4 regions of the Bacteroides sedimenti genome follow, and region 1 is predicted to be linked to each of the others. Evidence: riboswitches for the same ligand, from Rfam matches in the RefSeq annotation. Region 1 holds a riboswitch; each other region holds the start of a gene.

Evidence for each region. Region 1 has a riboswitch for cobalamin ahead of ABWU87_RS01530 (DUF4465 domain-containing protein). Riboswitches for the same ligand answer to the same signal wherever they lie in the genome.
Region 2: another riboswitch for cobalamin. It lies ahead of ABWU87_RS14610 (anaerobic ribonucleoside triphosphate reductase); the one in region 1 lies ahead of ABWU87_RS01530 (DUF4465 domain-containing protein).
Region 3: another riboswitch for cobalamin. It lies ahead of ABWU87_RS02825 (DUF4465 domain-containing protein); the one in region 1 lies ahead of ABWU87_RS01530 (DUF4465 domain-containing protein).
Region 4: another riboswitch for cobalamin. It lies ahead of accC (acetyl-CoA carboxylase biotin carboxylase subunit); the one in region 1 lies ahead of ABWU87_RS01530 (DUF4465 domain-containing protein).

Annotation. Positions count from the first base shown of each region.
Region 1 is NZ_AP028055.1:406,674-412,321, reverse strand. It holds gene ABWU87_RS01535 (glycosyl hydrolase family 95 catalytic domain-containing protein) at 1-2,234, opposite strand, end outside; cobalamin riboswitch at 2,684-2,896, shown strand; gene ABWU87_RS01530 (DUF4465 domain-containing protein) at 3,157-4,422, shown strand; gene ABWU87_RS01525 (hypothetical protein) at 4,627-5,577, opposite strand.
Region 2 is NZ_AP028055.1:3,666,975-3,672,622, reverse strand. It holds gene ABWU87_RS14625 (CCA tRNA nucleotidyltransferase) at 1-145, shown strand, start outside; gene trhA (PAQR family membrane homeostasis protein TrhA) at 154-804, shown strand; partial or broken gene ABWU87_RS14615 (amino acid permease) at 1,053-2,690, shown strand; cobalamin riboswitch at 2,995-3,180, shown strand; gene ABWU87_RS14610 (anaerobic ribonucleoside triphosphate reductase) at 3,346-5,648, shown strand, end outside.
Region 3 is NZ_AP028055.1:731,195-736,842, forward strand. It holds gene ABWU87_RS02820 (TonB-dependent receptor plug domain-containing protein) at 1-1,628, opposite strand, end outside; gene ABWU87_RS02825 (DUF4465 domain-containing protein) at 1,641-2,390, opposite strand; cobalamin riboswitch at 2,461-2,667, opposite strand; gene ABWU87_RS02830 (hypothetical protein) at 2,946-3,356, shown strand; cobalamin riboswitch at 3,570-3,772, opposite strand; gene ABWU87_RS02835 (sensor histidine kinase) at 3,831-5,597, opposite strand; gene ABWU87_RS02840 (response regulator transcription factor) at 5,627-5,648, opposite strand, start outside.
Region 4 is NZ_AP028055.1:3,650,611-3,656,258, forward strand. It holds gene ABWU87_RS14530 (metallophosphoesterase) at 1-733, shown strand, start outside; gene nadD (nicotinate (nicotinamide) nucleotide adenylyltransferase) at 721-1,299, opposite strand; gene gmk (guanylate kinase) at 1,334-1,900, opposite strand; gene ABWU87_RS14545 (YicC/YloC family endoribonuclease) at 1,902-2,777, opposite strand; cobalamin riboswitch at 2,845-3,041, shown strand; gene accC (acetyl-CoA carboxylase biotin carboxylase subunit) at 3,158-4,672, shown strand; gene ABWU87_RS14555 (biotin/lipoyl-containing protein) at 4,687-5,202, shown strand; gene ABWU87_RS14560 (acyl-CoA carboxylase subunit beta) at 5,210-5,648, shown strand, end outside.

The DNA.
Region 1 (5,648 bases):
TCCATTCTCAGCAAACCACCCTTTTCTGATTCGACGGTAAACTCCTTCACTGAACAGTTCTGATATACAGCAGATACAAGAAAAGCTCCCATGGCACGGAATCTCTTGAACGAAGCATCTTTCCAATTGTGAGGCAAAGCAGGAAATAGCTTGATGACTCCCGTATGGCTTTGCATTAACATTTCCTGTATGGCACTAGCACAGGCAAAGTTCCCTTCTAAAGTGAACGGGCGATAATCGAATCTGGAATAACCAGACCTGGTTTGATCGCCGTTCAAGTGGAAACTGTTTGGCGAGCAAAAAGCCTTAATAAAAATATGCAAGTTCTTTAATGCACCGTCTCCATCCATGACCCTTGCTTTCATATTGGCTAACCAGGCGTAGGTATAGCCAATCCACCAATCCGGACCCAAATCTTCAAAATGTTTAATCGATTTCAGAATCAATGCTTTATCAGTATCTCCCTTACTGACATCAATAAGTCCAAAAGGATGAAAAGAAAGCATGTGCGACAAGTGGCGATGCGATTCCTTCAACGGATAATTGGGGGCGATAAGTAGACCATTTTCATCAGACGCTTCTTGCGGCCACTCTTCCAGCAGCTTTTGCCATCGAGCAGCCTCGTTTCTTTCACCTAACGCATTTGCCATCTCAGTTGCCACGGTATATGTGAGACGAATGTTAGACAGATCATAATTGGTGGTTTCGGTAAACCAAGCATCTATGCGATTATCATTAATTTCTGGCGAAGATGAAAGAGGGAGTTTTCGCTTTCCATTGTCTCCAATTACGGAGATATTGTTGAAGTAAATGGCTGTTTGTTTTACAAACGGATAGGCGCGATTCATTAAGAAGTCCTTATCCATGCTATATTTCCATTGCAGATAGAAATAATGACACAACCATCCTGCAGTTGAAGGAGAGTGAGAGTATGGACTCCATCCACCAATAGCTTTACCTGTAAGTGTCGCAATACAAGGAACATTAAGACCTTTAACGCCAAAGAAACGATGTGTAAAATCTTTAGAGTTATCTTTGATTTTCCAGAGCCAATCGGTAAAAACAGATGATTCTTCCAAATGATTAGAGCTATATCCAGGCCAGTAACTCAACTGTGTGTTTAAGTCATTGTGGAAATCGCCTCTCCAAGGAGGCGTTTGTCCATTATCTGCCGTCCATATAGCCTGTAAAGAGATAGGCGGTGCATTCTTACGTGAAGAGGCTCCAAATTTGTATTGCTCTAAATACCATTGTTTTTCTAAAAGCGGATCGGGAATAGAAATTTCTGATTGCGCCCAATAATTTTTCCACCAAGCAACGTGTTGCTGCAATGCCTTCTTGTAGCTAATATGAGATGATTGTTCCAATAGTTGTTGTGCTTTCTTGGACTCAGAATACCATGTGCCCTTTGATGTTACACAAAAAGAGCCTTCCAACGTTGAGCTATTAAAAGTGTTCCAAGTCAGTGCAATTTCGTAAGAAACTTTGCCCCAGGCTTGTTGGTGGTACACAAGAATATTCTTTTTAGGGTGCAGGATTATTCCTTTTTTATAGCCTAAAGAACTGAGCGGTCTTACACTTTTAGGCATACTAACATCCAGATTCGTACTTTCTTCGTAAGATGGTACTACCAACAGAGGAATCAGTTCGCTTGGTAAGTTCTCAAAAATGAAACGACCGGAATTGTCAGCGGCATGAATAAAGAATTGAGCCTTAACACCATTTTTCCAATGAATGTGACATACCGCCCGGGCTACGTCTAAACGAACTTGCTCTATCTCTCCAAGTGGTTTAATGCAAAACTCTATTCCTCCGGCCGGTATTTTAGTGGGGGCAGGATCTAGCCGACTACGATCATCGATCAACGATTGAACAGGCTTGAGGTCTTTCTTGTGAATAATTTGTTCGCAAACGAAGCGATACGAATAGTTTTTTGATTTCTCAAACTCTTTAACCGGGCGTAGATCCCAAAGGTCGGCCCGGTCAATTCCAATGCGTAAATTATCTCCTTTTTGCCATATCAAGGCTCCGATAATGCCATTACCCAACGGAATAGCCTCATCCCACACTGTAGGCAGAGATTGAAACACCAAGTCATTTATTGGTTGTGGTAAGTTGGAGACGATTCTGGTCTTGAGCGAGTCCTCTTTAATGAAACTGTAACTAACTTCTTGTTCGTAAATAGTTTTTTTATCAATTGATGAGGGTAACAAGAGATTTGTCTGTGTCTTCATGCCATATGAAACTTGCCAACAAAAAAACAGGCATCCAATGATTCTTATAGTTTTAAAACTTGAAATAATTTTTCTTTTCATATAAAAGATTTATTTTACAATGTATTTTATTTAGACTAACATTATGCAAATGTAGGCCGAGATTGACCTTTACAATATACTTTTTTAGTACAGATTTCATTCAAAATCATCCGAATTAACGATTATTTGAAATGATTGAAGGCAATTATTGCATTTTACCCATCTACTTGGCACAATATTCGCGTTGTGATTTTGGCTTATACATTTTCATAATTTCATCAGTCGCACCAATAACTATTCACATTTTTAAATTCCATATAAGAGACCTTCTTTCCAAAAACAACAGCTGATTGATAAAGTAATGACAAGATTAGAAACTTACAAAAAATGGGAATAATCTTTTTTCGTTACATATATTATACATATATTTGCATTGCTAATAATTTGGTGTCGCATATTCCAAATTTGCTTCGGAACATGCGATGAAAAGGGAATCAGGTGAAAATCCTGAACAGACCCGCTGCTGTAAGCTCCGCTAATGCGTGCTGAACATACTTTAGCCACTGATTCGTGAAAACGATTGGGAAGGCGTTCAGAACACGGGAGTAAGTCAGAAGACCTGCCATATTATATTGTTATAAGCTTCGGGAATAGAGCTAAAAACGGCACGTACTGACTTGTATTGTTTCATTTTTTTTCAAGTTCTCTTTTTGTACTTGTCATTTTATTTGTCGTCCGGTTGTAAATCTGACGAAAAGATGTCTTGTTTATTCAAGGCACTCCTGAACGATCCGCCTGTAGATTAAAAAATCTCCGAAAGAAGCTTATGTAGCAATAGTAAAAGTAGCTAACAGTACTTATTTACAAATAATCATTAATAACCAATTAAAAAGATTTTATTATGAACAAAAGTATTTTACTAGCGCTAACATTTCTCTTATTAATCACAAATGTTATAAATGGACAGACGGTTAACGGCAGGACTGCAACTTTTGATAATTTGTCCCTCGACCCTGAAAGTCGCTGGTGGGGAGATAATACAAGTAGCAACTACCAATCTGTATTTCAAAGCGGAGCTTATGTGTTCACCAATACGCTGGTAGAGAGTTATAAAACCTGGGGAGGATTTGCCTATTCCAATCTCACATCAACTTCGTTTGAACCATCCGATTTTCTTAATCAACAGTTTCGGTCGGCAGTGGGACACGGAGTAGATAATTCTAAAAATTACGCAGTAGTATATACATTTGGAGCCAGAACACGAGTAACGATCTCAGACATGCCTAATGGAGAACAAATCAGCGGTTTTTATATTTCCAATTCTGCCTGGGTGAAGTATGTTTCCGAACATGGTACCGGAATGAATTCTACCGGACAATCGGATGCAAATACCCCATTTGGGGTAGGCGATTGGTACAAGATTACCGCTAAAGGCAGCAACGGCAAATCGCTGGATTTCTACCTTGCCGATTATCGTTCCGAGAATCCTGACAATCATTACACACTAGATTCCTGGCAATGGTTTGACCTTCGCGAACTCGGAATCGTGAAATACATTGATTTTAAAGCAGATGGCACGAGAAAGAATGCTTCAGGTTCCACTATCCCACTCTATTTTTGCATGGATAATTTTGGTGGAGAAAGAAATATAACTCCTGCTGATAAGCAGAATATGCATCCAAACACCTCGTTTACTTTATCGCTCGGTTCATTATTCAACCTTATTTCGCCAGCTTCCGGTTCAGAAATTCAGTATGCAACTTCAAATCCTGTATATACCATTACCGATGCACCCAATGCCACTTATGCCACAGCTACCATTAATGCAGATAACCTGCAGATAAATTCAGCTTCGGAAGGCACAACTTCGCTTGTTGTTAGCCGGACTGTTCTGGGTGTGACAACATTTGTCCGGATTCCGGTTGATGTTACACTCTCTACAGAGTTAAAACAACCAAAATTACAGAGTATTATTTCTCCGAATCCTGCTTCAACCTTTACCATTCTGAGCTTAAGCGGGAACGTAACAATCTACTCTATAAATGGGGTTAGAGTATATGAAAACGCCAATTACGAAGCCAATACGCTAATAAATGTGAGCAGTTGGGCAAATGGCGTGTACTTTGTAAGAATGAACGGGCAAACAATAAAATTAATAAAACGATAGAGTTTGAAACTTATAAAAAGAACCATATTCAATCCACAATAGAGATTGAATATGGTTCTTTTAAAGCTCTGAAGTTAATTAAAAACGAGATTTGTACCTTCTTTCTTTAAAAATCAAGATGTTTGTTACAGTTCTTTATATGAACAACAATTCAACTATTCAGCAACCCGAAAACAACTGAAACAAACTATATAGCTATAATTATCAGAAATAAAATCTGAATCCGGGAAGAATAGTAATTCTGGCAATGCCGTTAGCATTATCTTCTGTTGAAGAATATACGTTTCCAAGATTATCTTTCATATCTCCCAGTTGACTGGTAACAGCTCCGATAGATAATCCTATGCCCAGATGTTTAGTCAGCATATATTCTGCACCGAAATCAACGCTTATTCCAACCCCGCTTGCCCACATATTGTATCCGTTGCTTGCCTTTTCATCGTGCCTGAAATAACCGATTCCGTATTTACCTGCCAGCATCCATTTATCTCCAACCATCCAACGTCCGCTCACAAATGGAGCAATGTAGGTTGAATTGAAAGAATCGCTTCCACCATAGAAAGATACTGACGAACGGAATCCGGAGTAAATGATACCAACTCCCCATCCGCTCTTGAATGAATGCTCATATTCAAATCTCCAATCGGTTCCGCTTCTAAGTTGAGAGGCAACCGCGCTACTGAAACCATCTCCGTCATTATAAATATCACTGTAAATATAGGCATAACCCACACTAGCCGAGAAGGTATTTCTAGGCACTATGCGCTTATTAACCATTATTTTAGATGGTACAAACTGGTTTAAATGCTTATTAACCAGCAAGGAATCGTTTATTATCTTACTGTCTAAAAGCAGCATGGTTCCGGAAATCTGATGGCAACTGCTCCATACAGATGGTTTTGAGTGTGCGGTAATCATCAATCCATTGCCTCCGTTCTTCGACACTTCATTTTTAGCAAAAGAAAGCACTTCATCATATTTGCATTTCGTTGTAAAACCGCCATCTCGCACATTGACATGTCCTATTGTAGTGGCAGAACCGGGAACTGTATCGCCTATATTATAAACAACTACGGAATCGGGCGACACGATAGCCGGGTACGATTTTAGTATTTGTGTTGTTATCCGGGGATTGCATGATGTTACAACAATCATGAGCAGAAGTAATAAAAAGCCATTTTTTTTCATAGAGTCATTTAAATTAAAAAATAAATTATTTTAGTTTC
Region 2 (5,648 bases), 500 kb from region 1:
TCTGCGTCCATGTAGAGAGATAGGTGCACTTAAAAGTTCAATAAAGGATGCCATTCTGGACGGAGTAATCCCTAACGAATATGAAGCAGCCTACAACTATATGCTTGAAAAAGCTCGAAAAATGAAGCTGAAACCTATTGAATAAACAATCAGATGAGTAATAAAAGATACACAAGAGGAGAAGAGATAGCCAATGCCACTTCGCATGGACTCGGCATCATTCTGGGGATAACGGTTGGCGTTTTCCTGATGAATAGCGCTTATCGAACAAATAACCCGTGGATTATGGTGAGCTTCGCCATCTACCTGTTGGGGATGCTATCTTCATACATTACCTCCACTTGGTATCACGCCTGTACTAATGAACGCAGGAAAAAGTTGCTTCGAAAGTTTGATCACGGAGCTATCTATCTACATATTGCCGGAACATATACACCTATCACTCTGGTGGTGCTCCGGGAATCGGGAGCTTGGGGATGGTCTCTCTTCACTTTCGTGTGGCTGGCAGCCATCGTGGGATTCATTCTGAGCTTTGTCCGGCTTAAGGATCACAGCAATCTGGAAACTATTTGCTATGTTATTATGGGTGGAACAATCATTGTGGCCTTTAAGCCCCTGATAGATTCGCTATCACTGACGGGCTCCATGAATGTAGTTTACTGGATAATAGCCGGAGGAGCTTCCTATATTATCGGTGCACTGTTTTATTCCTGGAGAAAAGTTCGCTACATGCACTCGGTATTCCACCTGTTTGTTTTAGGAGGAAGCGTGTGCCACATCATGGCAATTTACAACATTCTGTAATTACTTCTGCCCTTATTCAATATTCAAAAGCATGGCTCTGCAAGGGAAATCACTCTTTTCTCTGACAGAGCCATGCTTTTTCCAGTAAATCTCATTAATAAAAATACGTTTAAATCGTATCAATATGAAACTTTAATACCAAATAAAACATAAATATTAAAAGAAAATACCACATTTTTATACCACTTTCATAATTCGACGAAATAAATTCTATCTTTGCAAAATTATTTTCTAGAACATAGAGTAGCATGAATTTATTCGTTAAAAAATCAATCGATGGTTTGCTGAAAGAGGCAAACGAGACTGACAGTAATTCACTAAAGAAAACCTTAGGCCCAGGCAAGCTTGTTGCGTTAGGAGTGGGTGCCATCATTGGAGCCGGCCTCTTTTCGATAACCGGTGGAGTAGCAGCCGAAATGGCTGGACCCGCTATCACAATCTCTTTCTTAATTGCAGCCATTGGCTGTTGTTTTGCAGGATTATGCTATGCAGAATTCGCCTCGATGATTCCGGTAGCCGGAAGTGCCTATACCTATTCATACGCCACGATGGGAGAATTCATTGCTTGGATTATAGGCTGGGACCTGGTGCTGGAATACGCTGTAGCAGCTGCAACCGTCAGCATCAGCTGGAGTCGTTATGTGATAAAGTTCTTTGATGGCTTCGGTATCCACCTCCCTCAGAGCTTGGTTGCCTGTCCGTGGGAAGGGGGAATTGTCAATTTGCCGGCAGTGTTTATTGTCGTTCTGATGAGTCTGCTTCTAATCAAAGGAACCGAAGGAAGTACCCGGTTCAACAACATTATTGTATCGCTAAAGATTGGGGTGGTTCTTATCTTTATCTTTCTGGGATGGAAATACATCAATCTGGAAAACTACACTCCTTATATACCCGAAAATACAGGAACATTTGGTGCTTACGGATGGACAGGGATTATTCGGGCAGCAGCTGTTGTATTCTTTGCTTTCATTGGATTCGATGCTGTGAGCACCGCTGCCCAGGAGGCAAAAAATCCAAAACGGGATATGCCCATCGGTATTCTGATATCACTTCTAATTTGCACAGTATTGTACTTTCTCTTTGCTCACGTGATGACCGGAGTAGCTAATTACACGGAGTTCAAAGGGCATGACGGAATAGCCCCGGTAGCCATCGCCATCGAACATATGGGACATGCCGGCGCCGACGGATTGATTCACCCCGATTATCCATGGCTGAATCGTGCCATTATCCTGGCCATCCTAGCCGGATATTCATCGGTTATTATGGTACTGCTTATGGGACAAACCCGAGTATTCTATAGCATGAGCAAAGACGGACTTCTGCCCAAGTTCTTTTCGCATATCCATCCAAAATTTCGCACTCCGGCAAAGAGCAACCTGCTATTCCTGCTACTTGTCAGTCTGTTTGCGGCATTCATTCCTTCGAGAGTGGCCGGCGAGATGACCAGTATCGGTACTCTTCTGGCCTTTATCCTGGTTTGTATAGGTATTATTGTTTTGCGAAAGAAAATGCCGAATGCCCCTAGAGCATTCAAAACACCATTGGTTCCATTTGTTCCTATCTGCGGAGTGCTGACCTGCCTTTTCATGATGGTCTTCCTCCCGGCCGACACTTGGATTCGTTTGATTCTATGGATGCTGATTGGACTGGACATCTACACAGCATATGGCATGAAGAACAGTAAGATTGGTTCTATTTATAAGGAAGAGCGACCAGGGCAGAATGTATTGAACATAACTGTAATCGTACTATCCGTGGTACTGATTTTGGCGGGATTCTGGCATCAGGTAACAGCCGGATGGGAGTCCAGCAAGTTCCTGCTATTCTCAGCTCTTTCCTTTTCGGTGGTGCATATGTTCATATTCGGCATGCGTTTATTAAAGAAAGATTTTATATTGAATCCGGCATTCGGGAAAATGAGATTATTCTACCAGAAAGTTGTAAACAGAGAACAAGTTACCGGGAAATCGGATAGAGAATAAGTTGAGAAAAAAATCTTTTTATATACTCGACAAAAGACCATTCAGAATTTAGATTCTGAATGGTCTTTTTTTTATCGTTTAACCCATTCATTATGAATTAATAGTTATCTAAAATGGTAAACTTTTCAGAGATATTTCAAAAAAAAGTTTTCCAAAACTTACATAATTAACATCTCTGAACAGAACAACATATAGGATTATACATTATCTTTGTATCAGTTTTGGTAACAAAGCAATGCTTTAGGAGAAAAAGGGAATACCGTGAAATCCGGTAACAGTACCCGCTGCTGTGATTCTTGAAGAACTTGGGTATAAGCCACTGCAACTCTTTGTGGGAAGGCACTTCAAGGGAGAGATAAGTCAGAAGACCTGCCAAGACTAAACACATAGAAAATCTTATGCTTTCGGGAGTTAAAGCAAAAAGAACAGGAAAAACGCCAGGATGAGTCATCCTTCAGGCGCAGGTCTCATGCCGCCCTATTCTACACCCACTTCCACAGCAATGTTTTCTTATGTGATAACTTACTAGTATCACAAATTTTACAAAAAAAGAATTATGAACTACGCTGAGATCTGTATTATCAAAAGAGACGGGAAGAAGGAAGATTTCTCGATCAGTAAAATCAAGAATGCAATTACGAAAGCATTCAATGCGACAGGTATTGTCGACGAAGATAAGTTGATAGCTGATGTAACCATGCGGGTAATCGGAAACTTTGCCACCTCGACAATTACGGTGGAGGAGATTCAGGACCTGGTTGAAAAAGAACTGATGAAAATACGCCCCGAGGTTGCAAAGAAATACATTATATACCGTGAATGGAGAAATACCGAGCGAGATAAAAAGACTCAGATTAAACATATCATGGATGGCATTGTGGCCATCGATAAGAATGATGTAAACCTCAGTAATGCTAACATGTCGAGCCACACTCCGGCAGGACAGATGATGACATTTGCTTCCGAGGTGACTAAAGATTATACTTATAAATATCTTCTCTCGAAAAAGTTTGCTACTGCTCACCAGATGGGAGACATCCACATACACGATTTGGATTATTATCCAACAAAGACAACAACCTGCATTCAGTATGACATGGACGATCTCTTTGAACGGGGGTTCCGTACTAAGAATGGCAGCATCCGTACTCCTCAATCCATTCAGAGCTATGCCACACTGGCAACGATTATCTTCCAGACCAATCAGAACGAACAACATGGCGGACAGTCGATTCCGGCATTCGACTTTTTTATGGCAAAAGGTGTGTTGAAGTCTTTTCAGAAGCACCTTACCTCTTTTCTGGGATTTCACCTATCAATGGACGGAGAAGCACCGGAGGAGAAATCAATAAAAACACTAGTAAGAGAACACATTACTTCTATCAAACCGGATGATTACCACCGGGAGATGTTATGCATGGCAATGACCAGTCTACGGGTTAATCTAAAGAAAGAGGTACTTAACCGAATCATCGAGAAGGCTTACTCTTCTACTCGCAAAGATACCCATCAGGCGATGGAAGGATTTATCCATAACCTGAATACCATGCACTCACGAGGTGGCAATCAGGTGGTATTCAGCTCCATCAACTATGGAACAGATACTTCAGCCGAAGGACGATTGGTAATGGAAGAACTGCTAAGCACCACCATGGAGGGACTGGGTACTCGAGGAGAAGTGCCGGTATTCCCTATCCAAATCTTTAAGATAAAGGATGGAGTTTCCTACTCTGAAGAGGACTATCTGAAAGCGATGTCCGATTTTGAAGGAGCTATGAGTGGAAAAATCAGATTCAGTGCTCCTAACTTCGACCTTTTCCTGAAAGCATGTCAAACTACAGCAAAGGCGCTCTTCCCGAACTTCATGTTCCTGGATGCGCCCTATAATGTGAACGACCTATGGAGAGCAGAAGACCCGAAACGTTACCGCTATGAGCTGGCAACAATGGGCTGTCGTACACGTGTATTCGAAAATGTGAATGGAAAAAAAAGCTCACTAGGAAGAGGAAATCTTTCATTTACAACAATCAACCTGCCGCGTTTGGCCATAGAAGCCAAAATAAAAGCAGAGAATCTGCTGGAGACATCCAATAAGGATGCTTTGGAAAAAGAGAGTAAAGAGGCGTTTCTCAAGTCGGTACAAGACATGGCAAAGCTAGTGGCCGATCAGCTGTATGCCCGTTACCAGTACCAACGCACTGCACTTGCCCGCCAGTTCCCCTTCATGATGGGAAATGATGTGTGGAAAGGTGGAGGAGAACTGGAACCAAACGGCGAAGTAGGCGATGTGCTAAACAGCGGAACACTGGGAATCGGTTTTATAGGAGGACATAACGCAATGATGGCACTCTACGGAGAGAGTCACAGCCACAGCCAAAAAGCATGGGATACGCTTTATGAGGCGATCATGCAGATAAACAAGGTTGCCGATGCATACAAAGCAAAATACAGTTTGAACTACTCGGTGCTGGCTACTCCGGCTGAAGGTTTATCAGGACGATTCACCCGAATGGACCGGAGAAAATACGGCCTGATTCCAGGTGTGACTGACAGGGAGTATTACATCAACTCCTTCCATGTAGATGTAAAAGAGCCAATCAGTATTCTGGAAAAGATTAAAAAAGAGGCTCCATTCCACGCAATTACTCGTGGCGGGCACATCACTTATGTGGAGCTGGATGGAGAGGCTCAGAAAAACGTGAAAGCAATTGCCAAGATAGTGAAGGTAATGCACGACGAAGGTATTGGTTACGGTTCAATAAACCACCCGGTAGACACCTGCAACGCTTGTGGTTATAAAGGTGTGATATACGAAAAATGCCCAGTATGCCAAAGCGAGAATGTATTCAGAATGCGCAG
Region 3 (5,648 bases), 320 kb from region 1:
GCGGCCAGTCTGATCTTGTCGCTGCAACGGAATGCCGTCTCCATATTTGCTTCCATTCCCCGGATGTCAACCCGTCCGATATTGCGCATGCTCCATACAAACAGATTCTTTGTGGGTACAGCTACAATCTTATCGCTAACCCGGTTATAGAAACCGTCGACCGACAAGGAGATGTATGGAATAACGTGGTTAAATTTCTTAATCCAGCTCAGGCCGGCATTGAATTCGCTCGCCTGTTCCGGCTTGAGCGACCGTGTGCCTATCGTTCCGTAATAGAGATCGTTGAAGGTAGGCAGACGGAAAATATCTTTGTAAAGCAGTCTCGCCCGCAGATCCTCGTTCTTAAACAACTGGTAGGAGAAGCTTACAGAGGGAGAGAAGCGGTTCCGGTTATCGGCAGCCGTTCCGGTTCTTACTGATTCGCGGGTTAAGGTAGAAAGTATGTGAGCCGTTGCGGTGAGGCGGTTGTTCACATACTTGGCAGCCAGCGCATTGAGCAAAGTGAAGCGGGTAGGGTAGACAAAATTGGTAAGGTCTGCCCTCATGGTATTGATACTTCCATCATTGGCCAACGATAAGGAGAGATTAGAATTTGCACGATACATGACGGTTCCCGACAGATAATATTCGTTCTGATAATAATTATTTCGGGTAACCGCATTATAAGTGGCGTTGTCCGGATTATCATACCTGTTGTAGCCCCAGTTGAACTTACCGTTCATCAAGAGGCTCCAACGATTGGATAATTGGTTTTCATAATTTGCCTGGACAAAGAAATTCTTGTCTTTCAAACGCTCCTCGGCACGTGCGTAATATAATTTGTTAGAAGGCAGACCTCTGTCCGAGAAGTAGTAATAAGCCTTCAAACTGGCCTTCTGCCTGTCGCTGAAACGGGCAAACAAGTTGGCTTCTGTCTTCACCGTTTCAATATCCGAGTTAAGACGATGCAATCGCTCCGTGGCGGTTCCGTTAAGCTGAGTGTAGGGATAGTTGCCGTCGGCATGCATGTAGTCTGCATGGAAGGAGGAAGACAACACCTCGTTCCACTGGTTGTCTAGATGAAGACTCGGATTATAAAAGCCAAAGCTACCCCCTTTAAAGGTAGCGCTGGCATTTATATTTTTCTGAGTAAGTACGGGTGCCGGACTCTTTATATTCAGGACACTGGCGGCAGAGAAGAGTCGGGCAGGCTGAAAGATGTTATCGTTTTGCCCGCTGTTCAAACTAATCTCTTCAATATTATCCAGCGTTAGCTTTCCAAGGTCCACTTGTCCCGTTTGAGAATCGGTAATAGAAATCCCGTCGTAAACCACGGCTGTGTGGTTGGCTCCCAGACTTCGTACCGAGATTGTTTTTAGTCCGCCGATGCCGCCATAGTCTTTTACAACCACTCCGCTGAAAAACCTGACAGCATCCGAAACCTGTAATAACCCGGACTGTTTTAATTGATTAACATCAAGCACCTGAAGCGGAGTAGTGGAACGAAGTTCCTTCTCCTTTTTTCTCTCCTTTACCACAACTTCCTTAAGGGTATGTACACGTAAGGAATCTGGTTTTTGCGCCTGGACAAGCAAACTTGTGCAGAACCAAATGGATAAAGAGATTATTATGCTTCGAGTGTATGACATTTTATTTTCAGATTATAATTCGATTGTGAATCCGTCCATGCAGAAATAGGCAGGAGTATTCATTCCGAAATTTCCGTTATCAGTTGAAGATAGGCTGAATTTAACTTCAGCAACTTTGCCAAGGGCAGAAAGGTCCATCCATGTCCATTTATCAAGCAGAACCTTTTTCCCGTTGCGGTAATCTGCAAGATAAATTTCGGCAGTGCCTGTTGTGTTACCTTTATCATCTAAACCAGTAACAGTAAGTTTAAACCAGCTGCCATCCTTAAATGGTTTTGCGTAACCGTCACCATTCAATATAGATAAATAGGCATAAGTACTGTTGGTTACATACATACCTTTCACGGTATGGCTGGCGTTTCCTGCAAAATGGAACTTGTCGGTTGAGTACTCACTTGGGTTTACAGTCATATATGTTGCACTGGTTTTACCGCTACCGGTGATTGCACTGTTGTTAGTATATCCCGCAGTTTTTACATCAGTCTTATTGGTATAGGTAAATCCCCCTCCAAATGTATTAAAGCTTGTTGTGTAGCTATCGAAAACGAAATAACCTGTCTGGTCAACAAATGTGTTTTTATAAGTCCAGGCCCCTGCCGGCTCTTCTTTAAATATCCCGGTAAATTCAGTTTCGGGCTTGTCTAGTTTTCCTTGTAGGTTAAGAACAACGGTTGTGCTGTTTACAATGGGCGAATTGTCGTCGCTGTTGCAACTACATAGTACCACCACGGTAAGCAGCAATAGAGAATAGATCTTTTTCATCTTGTCTATCAGTTTAAATAAGTAATAAAATGTGTTTTGTTATGTGCTAAGCTCATTCCTCGTAAGCTTTATACTGTCATAATGCACGGTAGGTCTTCTGACTTGTTTCCGTTGGAAAGCGCCTTCCCGAACTAATTGTTCAGTGGTATTGAGTGGTTGCTTACAACGTTATAATGAAACTTACAGCAGCGGGACTGTTCAGGATTCTCACCTGATTCCCTTTTAATCACTTCTTCGCTACGGGAGATTTTGTGAACCAATGCGCGGCAAAGTTAGAAAGAAAATCTATAAACACAATAAACTTTTGATTTAATTCTACTCTTATGCCCGTTATTTATCTGACTAATAATGAGAAACTAGCTGGTTATTGCCGCCGAATTAGTATCTTTGTTTAGACGACTTATTGTTAGGGTCATGTCCCTTGATGTTTAGGGTCATGATGCCATGAGTATAGCCTCATAAGGCTAATAAGCTGGGGTCGCGACCCTAATAATAGTTCTTCGATAATAAAGTAATAGTATAAAGTAATTAATCTGTTAATCTAAAGAGGAAGAAATGGCAATTCGTTACAGCGTTCACACCAATACTTTGAAGAATGCAAAGACTGGTGAAGACAAAAAATCTGTTTGGGTAAGTGTAAAAAGTAGATCTAACTATAGGATGGAGGATTTGGTCAGGGAGCTAAGTGGTGGTTCGCCGGCTAAGAAGGGCGAACTGATGAGTGCGTTTATAAGGATTGCCGCTTGCATTGAGGAAAAACTGAAAGATGGGCACAGTGTTACCATTGATGGATATGGTACGTTCCAGCTGACAGTGCAGGTTAAAGAGGGGAAAGAGAATAGCGATTTCCGTGCCGAGTCAGTGGAATTGAAGAATGTGATATTTAATGCCACCAGACAGGCAAAGAAAAGAATCAACGCTGCCGGGTTTGAACGTTTCAATGAAGATATTCATCCCAGACGATAAATAAAAAAGAAAACCCGGGCGAATCACTTCGACCGGGTGTCTTTCAATAAACTTGGCAGAGTTTAAAGATTATATACTATTTGTCATAAAGTTTTCGCCTGTTAGAGTAGAAAATATTCCTTCACCCTTTCAGCTACATAATTGGTTATGGAAATAATATAACCGGAATGATTATCATTCGGCTACGTGGTTCAACGCTTTATCCTCGAAAGCTATTGAAAAGCATGCATGGCAGGTCTTCTGACTCTGTTTCCGTTTGCAGGCACCTTCCCGAACATTCAGTTCAGTGGTAGTGAGTAGTTGCCAGCAACGTTTTGTTGAAACTTACAGCAGCGGGACTGTTCAGGACTTTCACCTGATTCCCTTTTCATCTTTTGCCCGATAGGGCTTTAGAACCAATGCAGAAGCAAAGATACATATTTATTTTAAACAAAACAGGATTGCGGAAGAATAAAATCTTCGCAATCCTGCTTTTTAATTTTTGGCGAGGGTGAATACGAACTCCAGTCCACCGCCTTTATTATTTTTGGCCGAGATGTTTCCTCCGTGTATAAGTATGGAGTTCTTCACGATGGCAAGTCCCAGCCCGGTACCGCCTATCTTTCGCGATCGTCCTTTGTCAACCCGGTAGAATCGTTCGAAGAGCCGGTTCAAATGTTCCGGTGAAACGCCTACGCCTGTATCCGAGAAACTGAAGTAATAGAATGTTTCATCTTCTCTGAAGCATTTTATTGTGATGGAAATATCGGTTCCAGCGTAAGAGATGGAATTATCCATCAGATTGCGGAAGATGGAATAGATGAGCGATGCGTTTCCGCGGATATACATATCTTTTTTCAGCAGGTTATGAACGGAGATGTTTCTCATTTCAAGCTCCAGAGATACCTCATTAATTATATTCTGTACCAGTGAATTTACTTCCACCTTTTCCATGTCGATCATGTTGCTTGCCTCATCTATTCGGGTAAGAACCGAAATATCCCTTAGCAGCCTGGTCAATCGGTTGCTTTGTGCATAACATCTTTCTATGAAAGTATTGAATTTGTCTTTCGGCAGGTTCGGATTGTTGACTATGGTTTCCAGATATCCTTGGATACTGCTTACAGGAGTTTTCAACTCATGAGCAATATTCTGCGTCAGCTGCCTTTTCATGCGGTGCTGTTCCTCTTCCATAGTCACATCATTAATTGAAACTTCAAAGCTGAGGTCCTGGAAAATGATACATTCAACAATAAAGACTCTTCCGTTTTTCTCAATATTAAGAGAGAGGCGTCTCTCCTGATTTCCCGGTTTTGCCGGTGCATTGTTTATAAATTCGGTAATCTTCTGTAGCTCCGGAATTGAGAATACCTCTTCCGCGCTTTGAAGATTGACATCCGATATCAGGTTGCTATACTGTGTAAAGAGACTGTTGACAAGAATTTCTTTTTTTTCGGCATTGAAGACCCCCAGTCCTTCATGAGAACTTTGCAGATGGGTAATCAGCTTTTCGCGTTCAATATATAGAGCCTCTTTTGTTTCGCGAAGACGCTTGTATATTTTGATAATATGTTGCGAAATCTCACCCAGTTCGTTATGCGGAAAAGTCTTTTCCATATCCATTCCCAAAGGCTCGTCGCGGTGTGCCCTTACGGTAAATTCCCTTAATCGGGCAATGGACATTCCAAACTTTCTGGTAAATCTGGAAAATGCGATGGTGAGTATTATAGTAATGAATATGGTAAACCAAACGAAATGGTAATCAGCTTTCAAACTGGTGATTAGTTCAACATTGTAGGGCAGCGCACTTCGTATTATGTAGTCGTCATACAGCGTGGCCGAATAGAAATAAGAAACTCCGGTAGTTTCTGACGTTCTTCTAACAGAATAACCGGTTCCACTCTCTAATGCCATTTTTATTTCGGGCCTTTCCAGATGATTCCCTATGTGGTTGTAATCCTTCTTTTGATTATCAAAAATTACTTTCCCATCTAAGGTGATTACTGTTGTTCGAAGATCCTTTAATTTATGTCGTTTAATAAAGCCGTTCAGCGCATTTTCTATATTGCTGGAATCGTTAATCTCCTCGTGTAATCGAGCATTATAATCTTGTAGTTTTGTATTTAGTAATTCCACTTTAAACTCTTTCTCCCGCTGATATTGATAGCCAATAAAACATAGTGAAAAGGCTGCAAAAAGAGCAACTACCGAAAGCAGTAACTTTTGGTTGAAAGATAAAAGTGGTTTGTTGATTGGAGTCATATAATAATCAGATGTTATTAGATACGAAGTTATTCACTTTCAAAGCAATAA
Region 4 (5,648 bases), 510 kb from region 1:
TCATCAGGATCTTCCGAAAGCATTCGATGGGTTTCGTATTGCCTTTATTTCCGACTTGCATTATAAGAGTGCGTTGCAGGAGAAGGGATTGGTAAAGTTGGTGCATCAGTTGCAGGCTGTCAATCCCGATTTGTTGCTGATGGGTGGAGATTACCAGGAGGGTTGTCAGTATGTGAAAGAGCTGTTCGACCGCCTGTCGGAGGTTCACCCTCAATATGGTATTGCCGGAGTATTGGGAAACAATGATTACGAACGTTGTCACGACGAGATTGTGACGGAAATGCAGCGGCACGGCATGCGGGTGCTAGAGCATCTTTGTGACACGATAACCAAAGAAGGGCAACGGATAATTGTTGCAGGGGTGCGTAATCCGTTCGATTTGAAAATCAATGGCGTTTCGCCCACTCTTGATTTGAAGCCGGAAGATTTTGTTGTTTTGCTAACCCATACACCCGATTATGTGGAGGATGTGGATGTTTCGAATACTGACCTCGCTCTGGCAGGGCATACGCATGGCGGGCAGATCACTTTGTTCGGGATTTATGCTCCTGTAACTCCTTCTCATTATGGCAGGAAGTTCCTGAAAGGGAAAAAGAAAACATCGGCTAAGGTGCCGGTGATTATTACCAACGGCATTGGCACTTCGTCGAAGAACATCAGAATGTTTGCGCCTAGTGAAATAGTAGTGATTGAACTGCGTTGCAAGAGTCCGGAATTCCACTACAAAAAATAGCCCTCTTCCTTGATTTTCTGGTAAACAGCCGGATGCATAAAATAGCGGATGTCCTTTCCGCTTTTAATGCCATCTCTAATAAAGGTGGAACTAATGTCTATTTCGGGCACGTTGGTGAGTTTTACCGAAGGAGGAAGTGTGCTTTTATCTATGGTTGAACCGGGGCGTGGATAAATCCAGATTTCATTCTCGTTAATGATTCGCTGATAATCTCTCCACTTATCAAAAATAAGCCAGTTATCTCCGCCGATGATGAGAATGAATTCCCGGTCGGGATAGGCTTTCTTCAGTTTGTCGATCGTATCGCAGGAGTAAGAAGGTTTGGGCAGGTGGAACTCAAAGTCAGATGCAAGGAATTTGGGATATCCTTCAATGGCCAGTTTTACCAGCTCCAGACGAATGTTGTCGTCCAGAAAGTCGCTTTCTTTCAACGGGTTTTGCGGGGTGACTAAAAACCATAGTTCATCGAGCTCCTCGAACTCGCAAATATAATTTGCCAGTGCGAGGTGCCCGATGTGAATAGGATTGAATGTTCCACCGAATATACCCGTCTTTATTTTCTTCATATCAGAAAAATGATGATATCCCTGAAAAAGGGAATTATCTATTTAGGAAGTCTTGGATTACCTTAAGTGCTTTGTTACGTGCCTCTTCCAGATTGTCGTTTATTATCACGACATCGAACTTATCGGCAAAACTTAGTTCGAATTCCGCTTTTGCAAGACGATTTTCGATAACTGAAGGCTCGTCGGTTCCTCTTCCTACAAGACGCTCACGAAGCACTTCCATGGAAGGGGGTTGTATGAATACAGAAAGCGCGCGGTCTCCGTAGAAATTCTTGATATTACATCCGCCAACCACGTCGACATCGAATATCACATTCTGACCGGCAGCCAGCTGTTTTTCGACTTGTTCTTTCAGGGTGCCGTAGAAACGGTCTTTGTACACCTCTTCGTATTCCAGGAATTCATCGTTGTTGATTCGCTGACGAAACTCTTCCGGTGAAAGAAAGAAATATTCCACTCCATGCTGTTCGGTCCCACGAGGCGGACGGCTGGTTGCTGAAATTGAAAAGGCAAGTTTAAGGCCCTGTTTCAACAGGTAGTTAATCATGGTTGACTTGCCAGCCCCGGAAGGTGCTGAAAATATAATTAACTTTCCTTTCATATTACATTACGTTTAAAACTTGTTCTTTGATTTGTTCTAGTTCGTCTTTCATCTGAACCACTATTTTCTGCATCTCCGCATTGTTGGATTTGCTTCCGAGGGTATTGATTTCACGCCCCATCTCCTGAGCGATAAAACCTAGCTTCTTTCCTTGTCCGCTGCCCTCTTCCATTGTATTGATAAAGTAGGTCAGGTGGTTGGCTAGTCTCTGCTTCTCCTCATTGATGTCCAGCTTCTCAATATAATAGATGAGTTCCTGTTCAAGGCGGTTCTTATCAAAATCTACACTGGCTGTCTTTTCCAGTGCATCCATGATGCGTGTCTTTATCTTTTCTATACGCTCTGCTTCATGTGGTGATACCGACTCGAGTAATGACCGGATGTTCGCAATTTTCTCCCGGAATTTCTTTTCCAGAGCCGAACCTTCCTGTTTGCGGAAGTCTACCAAGTGCTGAATAGCTTCTTGTACTGCTTTGTGTGCCTCTGCCCACTCTTCCTCAGAAAGCTCCTGAGTCTCCATCTTGGACATCACATCGGGCATGCGAAGCAATATTTTAAACCAATCGTTCGGCATCGGAATTTCCAACGCATCAGATAGCTGTCTGATTTGTCTGTAGTAACCTTCTACAACAGCTGCATTGATTGGAGTAACCACATCTGCATCGCTCTTGTCTATCCAAAGGCTGAAATCAACCTTGCCTCTTTCAAGCGATTTTGCTATTTCATTACGTATCTCCATCTCCTTTTCCCGATAGGCAGGAGCGATACGTGTTGATAAATCCAGAGCTTTACTGTTGAGTGACTTTATTTCAACGTTAATCTTCTTGTCAACCAGGGTGATAGTGGCTTTCCCGTAGCCGGTCATTGATTGTATCATAGTTGGTAAATTTTCTGCAAAAATAATGTTTTCTATCCAATTATGTCTCATAATTCTTCAGAATTGTTACCTTTGCCCCCGAATTGGTTTGCTGTTGTTTATCAACGATAGCAATTAAAAGGGAATCGGGTGAAAATCCCGGACAGGCCCGCTGCTGTGAACCTCTGTAAATCATCCTGATAAAAACTCTTGCCACTGGCTGTTGCCGGGAAGGCGTTCAGGATGGGAGTAAGTCAGAAGACCTGCCAATCTGTTTCATGTTTATCTCCTCGTGGAGTGGGAAATGAACCTTTGCGTACTAAAATCTGTTTTTGAAGGAATTTAATAGTAATTGTTCTGCCTTATTGGCGGAATGAATTGTTGTACCAAATATCTGAGAAATGATTAGAAGAATCTTGGTTGCTAACCGTGGCGAGATTGCGGTGAGAGTTATGCGCTCCTGCAGGGAAATGGAGATTGAATCGATTGCGATTTTCTCTGAAGCCGACCGGACGGCAAAACATGTCTTGTATGCTGATGAAGCCTATTGTGTAGGTGGAGCAGCATCAAAAGACAGCTATCTGAATGTAGAAAAAATCATCGAAATTGCCAAAGCTCATCAGGTGGATGCAATCCATCCGGGCTATGGTTTCCTCTCTGAAAACTCCCTTTTTGCCAATCGCTGCAAGGAAGAAGGTATAATCTTTATAGGGCCTGATGCTGGAACAATGGATGCGATGGGTGATAAGATATCTGCACGTAAGCAGATGATTGCAGCTGATGTACCTGTTGTTCCTGGTACTGAACAGAGCCTGAGAGATGTGAAAGAGGCAATCGATGTATGTAATAAAATTGGCTATCCGGTGATGCTGAAGGCATCGATGGGCGGTGGCGGAAAAGGGATGAGGCTGATTCACAATGAAAGCGAAGTCGAAGAGGCTTATACTACAGCAAAATCGGAGGCACTCTCATCATTTGGTGATGATACCGTATACCTGGAAAAGTTTGTGGAAGAACCTCACCATATTGAATTCCAGATTTTGGGTGATAATTATGGGAATGTGGTTCATCTGTGTGAAAGAGAGTGCTCTGTACAACGACGCAATCAGAAGATTGTAGAGGAGAGTCCATCTCCATTTATTACTGCGGAGTTGAGGGAAATGATGGGAAAAGCGGCGGTTGCTGCAGCAAAGGCTGTGAACTATGTCGGTGCCGGAACAATTGAGTTTTTGGTGGACAAGAACCGTAACTTCTACTTCCTGGAAATGAATACCCGGCTGCAGGTAGAGCATCCTATAACAGAAGAGGTGCTTGGCGTGGATTTGGTAAAAGAACAGATTCACATTGCCAACGGCATTCCTTTGCGTTTTAACCAGGAAGATATCGTGCAGCGTGGACATGCCATTGAATGCCGTATTTGTGCCGAAGATACTGAATTTAATTTTATGCCTTGTCCGGGTGTGATTCGACAGATAACAGAGCCTAATGGTATAGGCGTTCGCATTGATAGTTATGTGTACGAAGGATATGAAATTCCGATTCATTACGACCCGATGATTGGTAAACTGATTGTATGGGCTACTACCCGTAAATATGCTATCGAACGGATGCGCCGGGTGCTTCACGAGTACAAGATAACCGGAGTTAAAACTAATATTGGTTACCTGAGAAGCATCATGGATACTCCGGACTTTGTAAAAGGTGCTTATGATACCGGCTTTATACAGAAGAATACAGGATTGCTGTTGAAAGGCATTCCTACTGACGAGGAAGAAACCGAAAATATTGCAATGGTGGCAACGTATATAGACTATCTGATGAATCTGGAAGAAAATAACTCGAATGTATCTACCGATAATCGTCCTATCAGCCGCTGGCGTGAGTTTGGTTTACACAAAGGGGTATTGAGAATCTAAAAGAAAGCAAACAAATGGAAATACATATTGGAAAAAGAACTGCTGAAATAGAACTTCTTTCAAAGGAGGGCAATAATGTGCGCCTTACCATTGATGGAAAAGAGTTTGAAGTGGATGTGGTAATGGCGGAAAACGGAGCCTGTTCTATTCTGCATAATGGAAAGTCGTACAATGCAGAGCTTATTCGTTCGGGGAATGGGAAGAGTTACAAGGTAAATACCCACTTCTCTTCTTATAATGTGGATATCGTCGATACAAAAGCAAAGTATTTGCGAATGAAAAAGAAAGAAGAGGTGCGACAGGATGATAAAGTGGTATCACCAATGCCTGGGAAAGTGGTGAAAATACCTGTGAATGAAGGTGACCTGGTGGCTGCCGGAGAAACAGTGCTGGTTATTGAAGCCATGAAAATGCAGAGTAATTATAAAGTGACTTCCGATTGCTATATCAAAGAAATCCTGGTTAACGAGGGTGACTCTGTGAATAGTGACCAACAGCTGATATTGCTGGATTTAAATGTTGAAAAATGATTAAGTAATGGAAAAAGAAAAAATATATAACCGTTTTCTGGAAAAGGATAAAATAGCCGAATTGGGTGGAGGCGTGAACAGGGTTGAAAAGCAGCATCAGGCTGGCAAAATGACTGCCCGCGAACGTATTGAGATGTTGCTGGATAAGGGAACCTTTACAGAACTGGATAAGCTAATGGTACATCGTTGCACTAATTTTGGAATGGATAAGAATATAATTCCGGGAGATGGTGTGGTTTCAGGATATGGAAAGATTGATGGACGGCTGGTGTTTGTATATGCATACGATTTTACTGTGTATGGCGGAACGTTGAGTGCAACAAACTCACGCAAGATTGTTAAAGTACAGGAACTGGCTCTGAAAAACGGAGCGCCTGTTATTGCTCTGAACGATTCTGGTGGAGCCCGTATTCAGGAAGGGGTAGAGAGCCTGACTGGCTATGCTT